DNA from 3 places in the Mesorhizobium sp. M1066 genome. Region 2 is predicted to be linked to each of the others. Evidence: riboswitches for the same ligand, from Rfam matches in the RefSeq annotation. Region 2 holds a riboswitch; each other region holds the start of a gene.
What was found. A riboswitch is a leader RNA that binds a small molecule or an ion and turns the genes downstream of it on or off. The one in region 2 is predicted to bind thiamine pyrophosphate.

Region 1 (6,157 bases), on a different contig from region 2:
GCCACGCCCGGTTCCAGGTCGATGAAGCCGACACCGAAGCTGGCGACCACCGAAACAACCACCGTCAGCGGGTTCCAGTCGCGTACCTGCGGTCGCCGCGACAGAAGCAGCCAGGTAAAGGTCAGGATCTCGGAGATTGCCACCAGCGCCACATTGATGCGGGTCGGGTCGAGCATCAGGTGATATACGCCGCGGTAGACGAACATGCCCGCGAAGGCCAGCGCGCAGATCCGAAAGAAACCTTCGCGCAAATCCACCAGGATTTCGCGCTTTCGGGCTGCGGACAGAATCCTGCCGTCACTGACGTGCGAAAGCGCCTCGCTTTTTGATATGAGCAATGCAAACACCCCGATGATCCCTCGAGGCGACCTTTGCACGCAACCATTGCCGGGCAGTTAATCAACAAGATCAGATCGGTGTTAAACTGGCTGTCGGGGAGCCAGGGTGCCACATCCAGACGACCCTGCTCCACGCGGTCGTCCAGAAAGACGGGCGACCCATTTCATTTGATCTTGGCAGACTAGCTCAGATAGTCGTTGCGGAAATAGCTCCCGAAATCCGGGCGTTGAGCAACCAGCTTGCCATCGGCATCGCGCAAGATGCCGGACGCGAAGAGATAGTCGCCGATCGCTTCCATCTTGGCCGAATCCATCGTCCCGATGGCGCCGCTTTGGCTGCGCAGATAATGGCCGTCGATCAGCGCCTTCAGCGAGGCGTGGATCAGCGCCGGATTAGTCAAGGCATCGTTGTTGGCCGCGATCAGCAGGGCTGCCGCATCTTCGGGGTGATCGACCGCGAACTGGTAGCCGCGCCGTGTCGCCTGGACAAAGGCTGCCGCAGGCTTGGGGTTTGCCTGGAGATAGGCTTCGCTCGAAGAGATCAGTGTCGTATGCTCGTCAGGCACGCCGTAATCGGCATAGACGAAGCTGCGTTGTTTGACGCCCTTGAGCTCGGCTTCGACACCCTCCCAGGTCGAGACTTCGAGCGTGAAATCGACCGAACCATTGGCCAGCGCCTCATAGGCTGAGGTGCCGAGCGTCACCGTCTCGAAATTGCCCTTGCCGCCATCATGGCGGATGATGGTCGATATCAGGGCGTTTTCCCAGGCGCTGCCGAAGCCGCCATAGGTCAGGCCGTCGAGGTTTCTCGGGCTTACGATCTCGCTGCGTGCCGCATTGAAGACCACGCGGCCGGTTTCAGACTGCACCACCGCATAGACGCCCTTCAGGTCCGCTCCGGCGGTTCTCTGGGTGAACAGGCTGATGGTGCCGTTGATGCCGAAATCGGCGACGCGATTTGCAACCAGCGTGCCCGCACCGGTATCGCTGTAAGGCAGGATGTCGACCTCGAGCCCGGCCTCGCGATAGAAGCCCTTGTCGCGGGCGACGAACGGTCCGATGTGGTTGGTGTTGACAGTCCAGTCGAGGGCAACAGTGACCTTTTGTGCCGATTGTGCTTGGGCTCGCGCCGATCCGGCAATGAGCGGAAGGCCTGTGGCAAGGGTCAGCAACAAGGCCTGCCGGCGCGTCAAGTCAGTCATGATCGTTTCCTTTGGATGGGGTGGCGTTGAGGATGATGTCGAGAATCTCGGCCTCGAGCGTACTTGCCTGGCGCGCGGCATCGCCGCCAAGGCTGCGCGGGCGCGGCAGCGGCACCTTGATTTCACGCACGATGCGGGCCGGGCGCGCCGACAGCACATAGATGCGGTCGGACAGGAACACGGCTTCGCGCACGTCATGGGTGATCAGGAGCGCCGTCCAGCGATGATGCCGCCACATCTGTTCCAGCCAGCGCTGCATGGCCGTGCGGGTCAGCGCGTCGAGCGCGCCGAACGGCTCGTCGAGCAAGAGCATGTCGCGTTGCTGCACCACCGTGCGCAGCAAGGCCGCGCGCTGGCGCATACCGCCGGACAGTTGCGCTGGAAAATGCCGCTCGAAGCCGGCAAGCCCGAATTCGGCAAACAACGGCGCAACGCGCGCCCGCGCCGCCTTGCGCCTGATGCCTTGCACCTCGAGCCCGAGCGTCGTGTTGTCGAGGATCCGCCGCCACGGCATCAGCGCGTCGCGTTGCGGCATAAAGGCGAAATGCCTGCCGTGGTCGTCGAGCGGCGCGCCGTCGAACAACATCTCGCCCTCGCCATGCTCGGCGCCGGTCAGAAGTTGGAAGAGCGTCGACTTGCCGGCGCCCGAGGGCCCAAGGATCGAGACGAACTCACCGGCGCCGACGCTGAGCGAGATATCGGCCAGCACGTCGAGCCCACCGAACGCCTTGCGCACATGTCGCAGCTCGAGCCGGCTCATCGCCGCGGCCCCTTCCCCTCGGTTTCCTTGCCGGCCCGCTCCCAAGGCATCGCAAGGCGCTGCAGCAGTACAGTCAACCCGAACAGAACAAGGGTCAGGGCAGCGCTCACTCCGACGGCGGCAAGAACCAGGTCAGGACGGAAATTGTTCTTGGCGTTGAGCATGTAGATGCCCAGCCCCTTCGCGGCCCCCGCATATTCGGCGAAGATGGCGCCGACCACGGCGTAGGTGATGGAGATCCTCAAGCCAGCGAAGAAATAGGGCAGCGCCGAAGGCAGCCGTGCCAGCACGAAGATGCGCCAGCGCCCTGCCCCCATGGCGCGCAGCATTTGCCCGATCTCGGCCTGGGTCGACTCATAACCCTCGACCAATGCAACCAGCATCGGAAAGAAGGTAACCAGCGCCACCAGCATGATCTTGGGCGTCAGCCCGAAGCCGAACCACAGCACCACCAGCGGCGCGATCGCCACCAGCGGCAAGGTCTGGCTGACGATTAAGACGGGAAACAGCGCACGCCGCAGCGGCTGGAAGAAGTCGACCAGCATCGACAGCACGAAGGCAGCGCTGAGCGAACAGGCAAAGCCGAGCAGCGTGGCGCCGATGGTCGGAATGGCGTTGTCGGCCAGCGCCTGGCGATTGAGCAGCGCTTGCTCGAACACGCGCGACGGCGCCGGCAGTATCGTCGGCCGGATGCCGGAATAGGTGGCGTAAAGCTCCCACGCCACTAGGAGCAAACCGACCGAGATCATGGCCGGCATTGCCTTGACAAGAAGGCCCGCGATCGGGCGCGAAGCGACTGATGATGTGACCACGGGAGAAAACCTTTGACGGCAGCGCGAAAGCGCGGCGGCTTCAGACAGCCGACGGGCTGTTGGCCGAGACCGTGACGTCGAGGGTTACGTGGCCGGCGCCTGGTCCGAAGCGACAGAAGGCCTCGTCCAGCGCCGAAAAGATCGCACCGGCATCACCGCGCAGTTTCGTGCAGAAATGCTTGGAACGCTCATAGACGCCGGACTGCTTGAGAAAATCGATGCAGCCGTAGATCTCGTCCATGTGGTCGTCGGTGCCCATCACATAGAGCGAGAACTGCGCCGCCGCCGGCTGGCCGGTGGCAGCAGCATTGCGCACCGCCGCGATGGCCGCATCCTTGCGCGGGCCGAGTGGCCCGACAGGCCCGCCAAGTGCATCGGAGCGGCAGATCGGATCATCCGGCTCACCAGGGCACCCGCGCGAGATGGTGGCCGACAACACGCAATGTTTGCCGCTACGTGCCGCCGCCACGAAGAGGTCGCGCATGGCGGGAAACAGCACTTCGGGCGGCCCGACCAGCAAGGTCGAGATGTCGTCGGTCTCGATCCTGAGCTTGTCGCGCCAGGGATCGAGCGCACCGAGCGCGCCAAGAATGACACCGACGAAATCGTCGGTCATGGGGTATAGGGAAATCTGTGCGCCTGAAAACATCGCCCGCCTCGCTCCGCTGGTATTACCCAGATCAGCTTCTAGGGTCTGTGGGCTTGCCGCCCCCGTCTCAGCCCCGACCGTACGGAGCACCCCTGTGGATGTGCGCCTTAAAGCATCATTCGAGTTCAAGGGGAAGCCGTTTTTTTCAGAGCACTGCGCCAAAAGCATTACGCCAGTCACGGTGCCCCTGAGCGGAATTTTATCGGGAAGCTTCGCCGCCGCGACCGGTTGTCCCCACAGTCGCAACGCGATCACTTTCGTAGAAAATAAGCGACGACTTCACAGAAATGGAGACAAACCATGTTCATGAAAATCCTCGCAGCTTCGGTTCTCACCATTGGTCTGGCCACGTCAGCCATGGCGCAAAGCGCCGGCAGCAACAACGCAAATGGAAGCGGCAGCGGCAAGTCGGTGACGGTTGAGCCGAACACGCCGGCTTCACCGAATACGATCGAGCCGGACACTGTCGACCCGGGCACGACCAACAGCACGACTGGCACGGTAGGTGACATGAATTCGAACGCGGATCAGAATTGCCCGACCAACCCGCAAGGCGCGCAGCCGGACGCCGATGGTAACGCGACGGCGCCAACGGTAAACGATAATCATTGTGGCAAGTAACTTACGTCGCAAACGGATGAAGCCGCTGGGCATCGCCCGGCGGCTTCATCCGTTTTTCTGGTCCGCAGCACTCGCTTTGCCGAACAGCCGGATTTCTGGAGCGGGTTTCCCGGCGGGCGGGCGCGAAAATAGGTGTTTTGAATTGATCAGCCGTTTGAGCACTCTACCGTAGGTAAAATACAGGACCCGACCGTTGGCGAGATCGAATTCCACTGTTCCCCACCGCCTGACCGGAGCCTTTCCTGTGCAGGGCCCCAGCCTTCTGATCTGGAATCCCAGCCTGACTTTGCACGTTCCGATTTCAAGATAGATGCCTGGCAGAAGGCCAAGCACATGCCATAGCCGTACAACATGCTCGACCGACATGGCCGGCGAGATTATCAGGTGGCTGGGCTGAAGCCGCGCCCAGACGAAGTCGCCTTTCGGCTGCGGCATTCCTGACAACAGCCCCCGGCAGTAGGCCGGCACCGCCTCGCTTACCAGAATCCGCATAGCGGTTGCCGTGCTGTCGACCAAGGCTTCTCTCGAGGTCCAGTCAGCTTCGGAGAACGGCACCTGCCCGAGAATGTCACCCTCGTCAAAACCGGCGGACATCTTGTGGAGCGTGACGCCGCCATGAACCGCATGCCGGCCGTCCACGGCCAAGCGCTGGATCGGGTGGGGCCCTCGATAGTCGGGGAGCAGCGCCGGGTGGAGGTTGACCCCGCCTTTGGAAAAATGGCCAAGAACCTCTTGAGGGATCAAGACAGGCAAAGTGTAGCAGACCAGCACATCGGCGCGGACGTCAGACAATTGCCGTCCAAGGGCATTCCAATCGTAAGGGCGGCCAAATTCGATCAGCTTGACAGGCGTGTTACCGATAAACCGCCTGAGCAGCAGCTTGCGTTGAAGCCTTCGCCGGAAATTGCCAATGCTGAAACCGGTGGGACGACGCCGGAACCCGGGCACGATGATCGCGCCAATTGCATTTCCAGCCTCTAGCCAGCCGGCGAGCAGAGGCCCGGTATAGTTAGAGATATCGAGGACAAAAACGGCTGTGATCGGCTCCGAGTGATCGGTCGATTCGATCGGCCTCATCTTCGGCAGCTCAAACGGGCCGACAGATCAGGGCGAGCTTGTCAGGTCGGCTGAGTGGAAGGCGATGCCAAGGCAGTGACAACCGAAAGACGCTCGCGTTTTACAAACACTGGCTTTTCGTAAACTTTTTTCACGGCCCGTCTCCCGAAATCAACTCTTCCTGCGCAATTGGACCGCGATACGGCAGGCTGTCAACCGCCTGACCGTGTTTGCCTACCGCATCCGCATTCGCCGTTGACGAAGGTGTTCGAAGGGCGCTCGGACATTATGAAAGCTCAATGGCCGACGCGACAAGACGCGCTGACTGAAAGAGGTTTGGATGCGATGATCTGCTCGACGACACCGTCGAGCAGCAATGCAGGGCAAATCGCAGTTGCGAATCTACGAAACCGCCGTCTCGCGAACCGGCAGCTTCCAGCCTGGCCTGACGAAGTGGCAGGTGTATCCGTTGGGATATTTCTCCAGATAGTCCTGATGCTCGGGCTCGGCTTCCCAGAATGGACCAACGGGTGCGACTTCGGTGACGACCTTGCCCGGCCACAGGCCCGAGGCATCGACATCGGCGATAGTGTCCTCGGCGACGCGCTTCTGTTCGTCGCTGGTGTAATAGATCGCCGAGCGATAACTCGTCCCGACATCGTTGCCCTGGCGGTTGCGGGTCGTCGGATCGTGGATCTGGAAAAAGCGTTCCAGCAGCG
Region 2 (6,157 bases):
GGCATGGCGATCTCGCGCGGTTCGAGCATTCCGGAGCTGAAAGCTTCACGACCGGCCTCGACCGCCTTGCCGAACGCGCGCGCCATGCCGACCGGATCGGCCGCCTTGGCAACCGCGGTGTTCAGGAGCAAGGCATCAAAGCCGAGTTCCATGACGGTGGCCGCGTGCGACGGCCGCCCGAGCCCAGCATCCACGATCAGTGGAACGCCGGGGAAATGTGCGCGCATCGAGCGCAGCGCCGTGATGTTGATCGGACCGAGGGCGGAACCGATCGGCGCGCACCACGGCATCAGAACCTGACAGCCCGCCTCCAGCAGCCGCTCGGCGACGACAAGATCGTCGGTGGTATAGGGGAATACGTCAAAACCATCCTCGCACAGGATGCGGGCGGCCCCGACCAGCCCGAACACGTCCGGCTGCAGCGTGTCGTGGTTGCCGATCACTTCGAGCTTGATCCAGTTGGTGCCGAAAACTTCGCGCGCCATCTTCGCGGTCGTGACCGCTTCCTTGACGGAGTGGCAGCCGGCAGTGTTGGGCAGGATTTTGACGCCGAGCGAGCGGATCAACGACCAGAATTTTTCGCCGGCCCTGCCGCCTGCCATCTCACGGCGCAACGAGACGGTCACCACCGACGTGCCCGACGCCTTGACAACCTCGGCAAGGATGGCCGGCGAAGGATATTGCGCGGTGCCGAGAAGCAGGCGCGACGGAAGCTCGGTTCCATAAAGCTCTAACATGATCTAGCCTCCCTGCATGGGCGAGAGGATTTCGATCCGGTCGCCGTCGTTCAATTGGAATTCCGCCCGGTTGGCTTTGTGCACGAGGTCGTTGTTGACGGCGGTCGCGAGCCAATCGCCCTCATAGTCAAGCGCGGCAAGCAGCCCGGCCAGCGTGGTGGCGGCAACCTCATGCGCTTCGCCGTTGACCATCAGTTTCATGAGCAAGCTCCTTGGTTGCGTCTTGATTGAAAACCAGGTCGGCGGCCTGGCGCGCCATGGCGGGAGCCAGGAGAAAACCGTGGCGATAGAGCCCGTTGATCGCGATGATCTCACCCTTCGTTTCGACGCGCGGCAAATTGTCGGCAAAGGCTGGGCGGATGCCGACACCGGTTTCAACGATCTCAGCCTCGCCAAAGGCCGGGTGGAGGGCATAGGCGGCACCCAGAAGCTCCATCATGGAACGCGCCGTGACTGGTCCGGCGGACTGGCTCTCAATCATCGTTGCGCCGACCATGAAACGCTGGTCGGTGCGCGGCACCACATAGAGCGGAAAGCGCGGATGCAGCAGACGGACTGGGCGCGACAGCGAGACATCCGGCGTGCGCAGGATCAGCATTTCGCCGCGAACACCGCGCAGCCTGTCATCGAAAGCGGTCATCCCCGTGCAGTCGATCTGACGATCGAAACCGGAAACCTGCCGGGCGTTGGTCCCGAAGTGGAATTCGACCCCCATGGCCGCGAGCCTGTCGTGAAGCGCCGTCATCACCTGGCTCGGGTCGAGATGGGCCTCGTCGGGGAAGTACAATCCTCGGCGGAATCGGCCGGCGAGGTCTGACTCCAGCAACGCAATTTCATCTTCATCGACACGCCGATGCCCCGACGTGCGGCTGGCGAACCGGTCGAGCTCGCCCGCATCGCGCGGCGAGGCCACGACCAGCGTTCCCCGTCGTGCTACCAAGCCGGGCGTTGCGGCATCCCACCAGTCGGCGGCACCGCGCCCGAGATCCAGCACCGGCTGCTCGGCGCTTTCACGCTCGCACCATGGCGCCAGCATGCCGCCGGCGAACCACGACGCATTGCCCCCAAGGGCAGGCCTTGTCTCGGCAACGGTAACCGCCGCGCCGCGTGCGGCGAACTCGAAGGCGGCGGTGAGGCCGGCGACGCCGGCCCCTTTGACCAAGACCTTCATGATGACTCACGTGGCTGAGGTATGAGCGGTGCGCCGGTCTCGCCCGCAGGCATGTAGAGATCGCCGCCCTCGCGGTATTTCGCCGCCATCGCCGCCATGCCCTCCTTCTGTGCCTCGGCGCGGATGTCGTGGGAAATACGCATCGAGCAGAATTTCGGCCCGCACATCGAGCAGAAATGCGCCACTTTGTGCGCCTCCTTGGGCAAGGTCTGGTCGTGGAAAGACCGCGCGGTTTCTGGCTCGAGCGACAGGTTGAACTGGTCTTCCCAGCGGAACTCGAAGCGCGCGCGGGAAAGGGCATCATCCCTGACTTTCGCCGCCGGATGACCCTTCGCCAGATCGGCGGCATGGGCGGCGATCTTGTAGGTGATCACGCCAATCTTGACGTCGTTGCGATCGGGAAGGCCAAGATGCTCCTTGGGCGTGACGTAGCAGAGCATGGCGGTGCCGAACCAACCGATCATGGCGGCGCCGATGCCTGAGGTGATGTGGTCGTAGCCCGGCGCGATGTCGGTCGTCAGTGGTCCAAGCGTATAGAACGGCGCCTCGCCGCAGACAGCGAGCTGCTTGTCCATGTTCTGCTTGATCTTGTGCATCGGCACATGGCCAGGGCCCTCGATCATCACCTGGCAATCCTTCGCCCAGGCGATCTTCGTCAACTCGCCGAGCGTTTCCAATTCGGCGAATTGCGCCGCGTCGTTGGCATCGGCGATCGAGCCGGGACGAAGGCCGTCGCCGAGCGAGAAGGAGACGTCGTAGGCTCTGGCGATGTCGCAGATCTCGGCGAAGTGCTCGTAGAGGAAGCTTTCCCGGTGATGGTGCAGGCACCATTTTGCCATGATCGAGCCGCCGCGCGAGACGATGCCCGTGACCCGGTCAACGGTCAGCGGGATATAATGCAGCCGCACGCCGGCGTGGATGGTGAAATAGTCGACGCCTTGCTCGGCCTGTTCGATCAGCGTGTCGCGGTACACCTCCCAGGTCAGATCCTCGGCAATGCCGCCGACCTTTTCGAGCGCCTGGTAGAGCGGCACCGTGCCGATCGGCACCGGCGCGTTGCGCACGATCCAGTCGCGGATGTTGTGGATGTTGCGGCCGGTCGACAGGTCCATCACCGTATCGGCACCCCAGCGGATCGCCCACACCATCTTTTCGACCTCTTCAGCCATCGACGATGTGACGGCGGAGTTACCGATATTGGCGTTGATCTTGACCAGGAAATTGCGGCCGATGATCATTGGCTCGCTCTCGGGATGGTTGATGTTGGCGGGAATGATCGCCCGTCCGCGCGCCACCTCGTCACGCACGAATTCGGGCGTGACGAAATCGGGCAGCGTCGCGCCGAAAGCCTCGCCGTCGCGCTCAAGCTTGCCGTGCAGGATCTCGCGACCAAGGTTCTCGCGAATGGCAACGAACTCCATTTCGGGTGTGATGATGCCGGCGCGCGCGTAGGCAAGCTGCGTCACCGCCTTGCCTGCTTTGGCCCTGAGCGGTCGGTGGCGGATGGGAAATTCTGGCGTCAGGCGTTCGCCCGTCGCGAATCCGTTGTCCTCCGGCCGGACATGGCGGCCGTCACAGCCCTCGACATCGCCGCGCGCCAAGATCCATTCGTGGCGAAGCCGGGCCAGGCCTTTTTCGATGCTGGTTTCGACAGCCGGATCGGTATAGGGGCCCGACGGATCGTAGACGGTAACGGGCGGTTCGCCGGCTGTCGGATGGACGGCGATTTCGCGCATCGGCACCCTGATCCGTGGGTGGATGGTGCCGGGCTTGTGGATCTTCCGCGAGGCGGGCAGCGGTCCCGTCGACACGGCGGGGGTAAGGGCATTCATCTTGAGGCTCCTTTGCTCATGCATTGGAGACCCAGTTCTGTGCCGGAAGGATGAAAAGACGCTTCTGTCGACCTGCCGAAACAGGACCTCGGGCGTGAACTCCCGCAGAGCGCTTGCACCGTCCCTACGCCAGTATGAACTGGATCAGGTTCAACGGGTCACTGCGCCGCGAAAGCCAGCAGTATCTCAGCCCCTTGCCGGGACTCCCCTGGTGAATGCCTCAAGTTGAACGGGCCGGGGTTGTCTTGTCAAGCGCATGTTCGTCCTGCGACGGCGGTGGGCGGCAATCAAATTGGTCCCAAATTGGGCCGACGGCCTCGCCATGGGTCGCGTAGAAGTTCTGCGGGAGACAAGGCAGGTGTGGCCAAAGCTGCATTTGCCTCGTCAAACTTGATGTGACATTGACGTAGACGGAACTGCTGCGTTTCAAGGATCTTAAGCCGTCAATGCCTGATCGGAACAGAACTGGTGGGCCGCCCGAACGCCCCACAAACATCGTGCTCTCGATCACCTCCTATTGTCGCCGGAAAAGGGGTGATCGACCAATCGATCAAGTCGACCGCTCGCTGAAGGGCGCCCTCGGTTTCAGCACGGCTGGGCGAAGTGGCAATGACATGTCCAATCCAGTCTCGGAAATCCCCCTTCCTGACGATCGGTGTCTTGGGTTCAACATTCAATTTGACCTCGGCCACACCTGATATAGCAGCTGCCTGAGTGTCGCCACCAATCCAGTCCAGGGTGCCATCTTGATCAGGAAGCAGGAATCGCGCGGCCGCAGTATGCGAATGCTTTTTGCGCAGATTCCATTCCTCGCCAATGACAAGCTTGATGTGCTCGGTGACGAGGTCGACACCGTAAGCTAACTGGACCAGTTGAGGGTCGGGCGCGCCACTAAGACGCGGATTGACTTCAATGACAACTGGGCCGCGTTTCGTGCACCGGAGTTCAATGTTAGTTGGCCCCCAGCCAAGGCCGAGAGCCCGCAAACAGCTCAGCGAAACATCGGCGATGCGCTCACGCTCCTGATCGGTTAGCAGGGCCGGATACGTCACCTCACGTATGACGAAATGGGGGAGGGGACCAAAGTCATTGGCGCAAATCGCAACGACCTCATTCCCCATAACATTAATGCTATAGAACGGGCCCTGTGCGAATTCTTCGACGAGTATTTTCGGTGTAGACCGCCATATGTGCTTTCCGCCCAATAGATAGGTCGTATGTTCGGCTACGTCTTCGAGGCTGCGGCACAATCGGACACCCATGCTGCCGCTGCCTACTGCCGGCTTAAGAATCACGGGCAGGCCGATCTCTGCAGCCGAGCTTTCTACCTCCGCCGCATTCGTTGCCAACCGATAAGCCGGTATTGGAACGCCGGCCTGCGCGAGGAGTTGGCGTTGCTTGAATTTGTCGCAGCTTCGTTCAATCGATTCAGGGTTCGGTCCCGGTAGATCGAAATGCCGGCAAAGCTTGCCAACTGTCGCATAGATCGATTCATGGTCCCCGGCAAAGCCAGTAATGCCAGCAATGTCGTGGGTAGCACGCAGCCGCGAACTTTCGCGGACCAACGCTTCGAGATTGCCAGTGTCGACACGGATTGCCTCAACGTTTTCCGCCGAAAGATAGTCGTACCGAGGTGGATCAGCCGTCAGAGTAATTGGATGAAGACCAAGACACTGAGCCGCTTGGACGTATAGCTGACCAGTACCCCTATGGCCTTCGACCAATATGAGCGCTCTTCTTCTTACCATTGCTGTTAATCCCGATGTTGCGTGCTGGCGGCGGTCCGTGGGTACCGGCGTCACTTTTGTGGCCGTGCCGGACCTCAGTCTCGCGGTGCCGTACCATTCTCAACGACTGACGGTTGTAAAAATCTTGTAAATTGATTTGAAGGATCTGTTGCAGCGTTTTTGATTAGGGCGGCGTCGGAGGCTTGCTCCGTTCAAACCAGGTTAGCTGGGGTTAGTGTGTGATCCCGTGGGCATGGGCGTGACCTACCCCTCGGGTAGGGCACGCCAAGCCACATCAAACTCGCAGCACAAGAACATGCGCTCTGGTCATACCGGCTCATGGTGAGCCCTGAATCTGGAACCGGCCCGATGTGTAAGCAGCGAGTCGTCAAACGGCCCCATTCAATCATGGAGTCACATCATTTAAGATCGCGAAAGCTGTCATTGCGGGTTACGGAACTGCTTTCCGATGACATTCGAAGATGCGATCGGGCGTCAGAACCGGATCGCTGACCGCCGCTTCCACCTCGGTGAGCCCGGCTGATATAATCAGGTCTGAGGCTGCGCGCCCTGTCGTTCCCAGCATTTACATTAGGCAGCCTTGCCAAGATTGTCCCGCAGCAGAACCTGCCTGAGCGCATCGACGAACGTCCGAATATCTGTCGTACTATGGGCAGGCGTAACCGTCAC
Region 3 (6,157 bases), on a different contig from region 2:
GAGCCGCACCGAACCGGCGTCGGGCTTCATCTCGCCGGTCAGCATCTTCAAGAGCGTCGTCTTGCCGGCGCCGTTCGGCCCGACCAGGCCAACCCGATCGCCGCGCTGGATGCGGGTCGAAAACCCCTTGACCACGGTGAGATCGCCAAAGCTCTTTTCGATGTTTTTCGCCTCGATCACCAGCTTGCCGGACTCGGCGGCGTCGCTCGCCACCATGGTCGCCGACCCTTCGGCACCGCGATGGCCGCGAAAACGCTGGCGCATGGTCTGCAACTCGCCGAGCCGGCGCATGTTTCGCTTGCGCCGCGCCGTCACGCCGTAGCGCAGCCAATGCTCTTCGCGAACGATCTGGCGGCCGAGTTTATGCTGCTCGCGCTCTTCTTCCTCCAGGACCAGGTCGCGCCATTCCTCGAAATGGCCAAAGCCCTTGTCCAGCCTGCGGGTCTGGCCGCGATCGAGCCAGATGGTGGCGCGCGACACGCGTTCGAGGAAGCGGCGGTCGTGCGAGATGACGATCAGTGCCGAGGAGGTGCGGATGAGTTCCTCTTCCAGCCATTCGATGACCGAGAGGTCGAGATGGTTGGTCGGCTCATCGAGCAGCAGGATATCGGGCTCGGGCGCCATGACGCGGGCAAGGGCGGCGCGCCTCGCCTCGCCGCCCGACAGGTCGTTCGGACGTTCCTCACCCGACAGTCCGAGATGCTCCATCAGATAGCTGGCGCGGTAGGGATCGTCGGCAGGGCCAAGCCCGGCCTCGACATAGGCGCGGACAGTCGCAAAGCCCTCCATGTCGGGCATCTGCGGCAAATAGCGGATAGTTGCCGAAGGCTGGCGGAACACCTCGCCGTCCTGCGGCTCGATCAGGCCAGCGGCGATCTTCAGCAGGGTCGACTTGCCCGACCCGTTGCGGCCGACCAGTGCAATCTTGTCGCCGGCCGAAGCCGTCAAGGCGGCGCCGTCGAGCAGCGGCGTGCCGCCGAAGGTCAGTTTTATCCCGTCGAGGTTGAGAAGAGGCGGGGCCATGTCAGCTTTCAGGTAAGGGATAGGGATGAGCGAGCAGCATCGCGCGGCCATGGTCCAGTGCGATTTCGAGGCGGCCCTTGACCTCGTTGGAGATGGTCAGCGACGAACCGAACGCCACCTTGACGTGGTTCAGCGGCCATTTGGCGCCGGTGACGGTCAGGCCGGCGAGCTCGGAAAAGCCGAGCACCGAAAACAGCGTGCCATCGGCATAGTCGAAGCCGGCCGTTCCGCGCAGCAGCGGGATGCCTTCCTGAGCGCCGCTGGTCAGGAGCACATCAGTCCCGGCCTCGGCCAGCCGCAGGGCAAGCGCTAGATGCAGAAAAGCGTGGTCGGCGCGCCTGCCGCCAAAGGCGCCGGCGAGCACCAGGCGAGTCGCGCCGCGCTCGAGTGCGGCGGCGATGGCCAGTTCGCCATCGGTCTTGTCCTTCTCCGCAGGGAAGGTCCGGCGCGGCACGGCAGCGAGATCGTCAGGCAGGTTGGCCGGCACCGAATCGAAATCGCCCACCCACAGTTCCGGCACGAGATCCAGCAGCCGCGCATGGCCGATGCCGGCGTCGGCGGCGATGACGCGGGAGCCTTCGACCTGACGGTCGAGCCGTGGCGTGCGGATGAGATCGCCGCCAAGCAGGATGGTGAATGTGCTCATATCGTGTGGCCCTTACCAGCCCGGCACGGGAAACGGAAGGCGGCAAACTCCCACTTGCATGGGGGATCGGCCCGGCCTATGTGTCGAAACGCTCTAACGGGGTGCCGGACGCGATCTTCGCGGACCGGCTGAGAGGCAGTCTCGCCAACCCGCTGAACCTGATCCGGTTTGTACCGGCGGAGGGATTAGACGTTTCGGACAGTCCGACGCCTCAATTCCTTTTAATTCGAACGAAGGAGGCGCCGATGCGCACGCTTTTATACGCTCTTGTCTCAGCCGTGACCGTGGTCCTGTCCGGGCCGGCCTTGGCCAAGGACAAGCTCACCGTCTACACCTATGAAAGCTTCACCGCCGACTGGGGTCCGGGTCCCGTGGTGAAGAAGGAATTCGAGGCCGAATGCGGCTGCGATGTCGAGTTCGTCTCGGTTGCCGATGGCGTCGCGCTGCTCAACCGCGTCAGACTGGAGGGCGCATCGACCAAGGCCGATATCGTGCTCGGTCTCGACACCAATCTGACCGCCGATGCCAAGGCCACAGGCCTGTTCGCGCCGCATAGCGCGGTGGCGGATGTCACTGTGCCGGGTGGCTGGAGCGACGACACTTTCGTGCCGTTCGACTACGGTTATTTCGCTGTCGTCTACGACACCGAGAAGCTGAAGAGCCCGCCGAAGAGCCTGAAAGAACTGGTCGAAGGCAGCGCCGACGACAAGATCGTCATCCAGGATCCGCGCACCTCGACGCCGGGCCTCGGCCTGCTTTTGTGGGTCAAGTCGGTCTATGGCGACAAGGCGCCGGAGGCCTGGGCCAAGCTCAAGGCGAAGGTGTTGACCGTGACGCCGGGCTGGAGCGAGGCCTACGGCCTGTTCACCAAGGGCGAGGCGCCGATGGTGCTGTCCTACACGACCTCGCCAGCCTACCATATGGTCGCCGAGAACACCGAGCGTTACCAGGCGGCCTCGTTCGAAGAGGGCGAGTATCTGCAGATCGAGGTGGCAGGCATCACCACGACGGGGGCCAAGAATCCGCTGGCGGCGAAGTTCATGGCCTTCATGACTGGACCGAAGTTCCAGGATGCCATCCCCGAAACCAACTGGATGTTCCCGGCCGGCAAGACCGACAAACCGCTCAACCCGGCTTTCGACAAACTGGTCAAGCCGACCAAGACCTTGCTGTTCAGCCCGCAAGAGGTCGCCGCCAACCGCAAGGCCTGGGTCGATGAGTGGCTGGCGGTGATGAGCAAGTAGGCTTGCGAGTTCTTTTGATGTTCGCGCCACTCCACCCCCCTCTGGCCTGCCGGCCATCTCCCCCTCAAGGGGGGAGATTGGCAGCGTCGTTGCTGGTTATAGTCCGGCAACGTTGGAGACTAGCAGAAGCATGGGTGGCGGCCGATCTCCCCCTTGGAGGGGGAGATGTCCGGCAGGACAGAGGGGGCCGCCAAGGAACGCAATCCTTTGTAATTGCCGCGATGGAAAGAATGGTGGTCCAGCGTGCAACGCGCGTCTGACCCCCGCATCACCGCTGGCACCCTCGCGCTCGCTGCAATCGCGCTACTGATCGGCGGCGCTTTTGCCGGTCTGCTTTTCGAAGGCGCCCATGATTTCTCGGGCGCCTGGTCGACCTTCGATCCCTATCTCCTGCGCGTCGTGCGCTTCACGCTCTGGCAAGCAGCGCTGTCGACGCTGCTTTCGGTCGTACCGGCACTGTTCGTGGCGCGCGCGCTGTCGCGGCATCCACGCTTCTTTGGCCGCGCCTTCATCCTGCAGCTCTTCGCCGTCCCGCTGGCGCTGCCGGCCATCGTTGCGGCACTCGGCATACTGGCGCTTTATGGCCGCGCCGGCTATTTCGCCGGCGTGTTTGCCATGATCGGCGGGGGAAGCTGGCCGGGCATCTATGGCCTGTCCGGCATCCTCGTCGCCCATGTCTTCTTCAACCTGCCGCTGGCGACGCGGCTGTTCCTCGAGGCGCTGCAGACCATACCGGCCGACCAATGGCGGTTGGCGAGCCAGCTCGGCATGGCGGCGCGGCCGGCGTTCCGGCTGATCGAATGGCCAACGCTGCGCGCCGCACTACCCGGCGTCGCCGGGCTGGTGTTCATGCTCTGCATCACATCCTTCACCATCGTGCTGACGCTCGGCGGCGGGCCGGCCGCGACGACGCTTGAGGTCGGCATCTACCAGGCGCTGCGCTTCGATTTCGATCCCGCGCGGGCCGTTACACTGACGCTGTTGCAGATCGCCTTGACCTTTATCGTTGTGCTGACCCTGACGCGCCTGGGCGCCAATGTGGTCGGCGACACCAATTTGCCGGTCGCGCAACGCCGCTATCTCTCGGTCAATCGGAGCGAGACCTGGTTGAACGCGCTAGTCATCATCCTGGCGCTGCTGTTCGTCGTAGGGCCGATGGCGGCAACCGTGGTGGCCGGGTTGGGTGCGGACCTCGGCCGTTTGGCCAGCGAGGCCACTGTCCGGCAGGCAACGCTGACCAGCGCGGCGCTCGCCTTCCTGTCGGCGCTGCTTTCGGTGATGCTGTCGCTGGCGCTGACCATGGCGCGGCGGGCACTGGCGCTGAACCGCCGTGCCGGCGCAAAGACACTGCTCGAACGCGCCACCGATACAGGCGCCGGTTTTGTCCTTGTCGTGCCGCCGATCGTCGTTGGCGCCGGCTGGTTCCTCTTGCTGCGCCATGCCGGCGATGTCTTCGCCATCGCCCCGGTCATGGTCGTCACCGTCAATGCGGTGATGGCGATGCCGTTCGCCCTGCGCGCCGTGCGTCCCGCCTATGATGCGGCGAGCGAGCGTCACGAACGGCTCTGCGCACTGCTCGGCATTGCGGGCTGGAACCGGCTGATGCTGGTCGACTGGCCATCGCTGCGGCGACCGCTCGCCACGGCCTTTGCTTTCGCCATGGCGCTGTCGCTCGGCGATCTCGGTGTCATTGCCCTGTTCGGCAGTGATTCCGTGCAGACATTGCCCTACCTTCTTCTGGCACGGATGGGCAGCTACCGCACCGAGGATGCCGCCGGCCTGGCACTGCTGCTCGGCTTCGTCTGTCTCGCGTTGATCGTGGCGGCGCACTGGCTGGGAAGGGAGAAGGTCCGCGATGCGTGAGAGGGCGGCCAACAGGCTCGAAAAGGGCGCGCCGGTGCGGCTGGACAATGTGTCGTTCAGTTATGGCAGCTATGGCGATGCGCCACTTGTCTTCGACGTCGAGTTCGCCACGGCGAAGATCACCGCCATCATGGGTCCGAGCGGTTCGGGCAAGTCGACACTGCTCAATCTGGTCGCCGGCTTCGAGACCCCACAATCGGGCCGCGTGCTGATCGGCGGGGCCGATGTCAGCACCGAGCCGGCCTCGGCGCGGCCGGTGTCGATGGTGTTCCAGGAGAACAATCTCTTCGCGCATCTTTCCGTCGAGCAGAATGTCGGGCTCGGCCGCTCGCCCTCCCTGGGACTGACCGAGGCGGACCGCGCCGCGGTCGCCGAGGCGCTTGCGCGCACCGGTCTCGCGGGCAAGGAGAAACGCCTGCCGCGCGAGCTCTCCGGGGGCGAACGCCAGCGCGTCGCACTGGCCCGCGTGCTGGTGCGCGACCGACCGGTGTTGCTGCTCGACGAGCCCTTCGCTTCGCTCGGACCCGCTTTGCGCGACGAGATGCTGGATCTGGTTGCTGCCGTTCATGCCGAACGCGCCATGACGGTGCTATTTGTCACCCACCAGCCCGAGGATGCACGCCGCATCGGCGAGCACATGGTGTTTGTCGACAATGGGTTGGTGGCCGCAACCGGCAAGGCTGATGATTTCTTTACCGGGGCTGGTCCGGAGGCGTTCCGGCGCTATATCGGCGCGGGTGCTGGATATTCCACATCACGCGATGTTGCCCGGAAGCGGACATAATTTACGGTCAAACCGGCTCCAGGCGATGTGGCGTTTGCTTGCCATGACCGGGGGAGTGTGGCTAGGTCCGCCCTACCGCAGCAGTTTGAGATATGGCGCGTGAACATTCCGAAGATCGCCCCCGATTTTCATTGTCATGTGCCGGAACCCGAAAGGAAGCCGTTCTGGAGATCGGCACTAACACATTGGGAATGAAACCGCTGGCGCGCTTTCTCGCGCTGGCTGGCTTTGCCGTGGCGCTGGCAAGCTGCCAGATGTTCACGCCGCCGGAAGTTCAGGAATCCGGCTTCCAGCCTTCCGACAGGCCGATCACGGTGGACAATGTCGGCGCCAACAACAAGCTCGCCGAATTGGCCAAGGCGCAGCACCCGCGCATCCTGGCGACTTATGGCGGTGAATATTCCGACCCCAAGCTCGAGCGCATGGTCGCCAAGGTGGTCGGTAGTTTGACGGTGGTGTCCGCCAACCCGACACAGACCTATCGCATCACCATTTTAAATTCGCCCAACGTCAACGCATTCGCGCTGCCGGGCGGCTATCTCTACATCACCCGCGGCCTCCTGGCGCTGGCCAATGATTCGGCCGAGCTTGCCGCCG

Region 1: another riboswitch for thiamine pyrophosphate. It lies ahead of NKH52_RS23125 (YkoF family thiamine/hydroxymethylpyrimidine-binding protein); the one in region 2 lies ahead of thiC (phosphomethylpyrimidine synthase ThiC).
Region 3: another riboswitch for thiamine pyrophosphate. It lies ahead of thiB (thiamine ABC transporter substrate binding subunit); the one in region 2 lies ahead of thiC (phosphomethylpyrimidine synthase ThiC).

Annotation. Positions count from the first base shown of each region.
Region 1 covers NZ_JAMYMR010000021.1:70,560-76,716, forward strand. The annotation lists gene NKH52_RS23105 (methyltransferase family protein) at 1-347, opposite strand, end outside; gene NKH52_RS23110 (ABC transporter substrate-binding protein) at 521-1,540, opposite strand; gene NKH52_RS23115 (ABC transporter ATP-binding protein) at 1,533-2,300, opposite strand; gene NKH52_RS23120 (ABC transporter permease) at 2,297-3,058, opposite strand; gene NKH52_RS23125 (YkoF family thiamine/hydroxymethylpyrimidine-binding protein) at 3,153-3,761, opposite strand; TPP riboswitch at 3,752-3,865, opposite strand; gene NKH52_RS23130 (RodZ family helix-turn-helix domain-containing protein) at 4,062-4,382, shown strand; gene NKH52_RS23135 (formyltransferase family protein) at 4,428-5,459, opposite strand; gene msrA (peptide-methionine (S)-S-oxide reductase MsrA) at 5,841-6,157, opposite strand, start outside.
Region 2 covers NZ_JAMYMR010000065.1:9,498-15,654, reverse strand. The annotation lists gene NKH52_RS33705 (thiazole synthase) at 1-737, opposite strand, end outside; gene thiS (sulfur carrier protein ThiS) at 741-938, opposite strand; gene thiO (glycine oxidase ThiO) at 907-1,908, opposite strand; gene thiC (phosphomethylpyrimidine synthase ThiC) at 1,905-3,740, opposite strand; TPP riboswitch at 3,844-3,960, opposite strand; gene NKH52_RS33685 (ATP-grasp domain-containing protein) at 4,184-5,488, opposite strand; gene hemA (5-aminolevulinate synthase) at 6,059-6,157, opposite strand, start outside.
Region 3 covers NZ_JAMYMR010000009.1:35,917-42,073, reverse strand. The annotation lists gene NKH52_RS14870 (ABC-F family ATP-binding cassette domain-containing protein) at 1-1,023, opposite strand, end outside; gene NKH52_RS14865 (thiamine diphosphokinase) at 1,025-1,669, opposite strand; TPP riboswitch at 1,757-1,871, shown strand; gene thiB (thiamine ABC transporter substrate binding subunit) at 1,915-2,913, shown strand; gene thiP (thiamine/thiamine pyrophosphate ABC transporter permease) at 3,157-4,776, shown strand; gene thiQ (thiamine ABC transporter ATP-binding protein) at 4,769-5,560, shown strand; gene NKH52_RS14845 (M48 family metalloprotease) at 5,752-6,157, shown strand, end outside.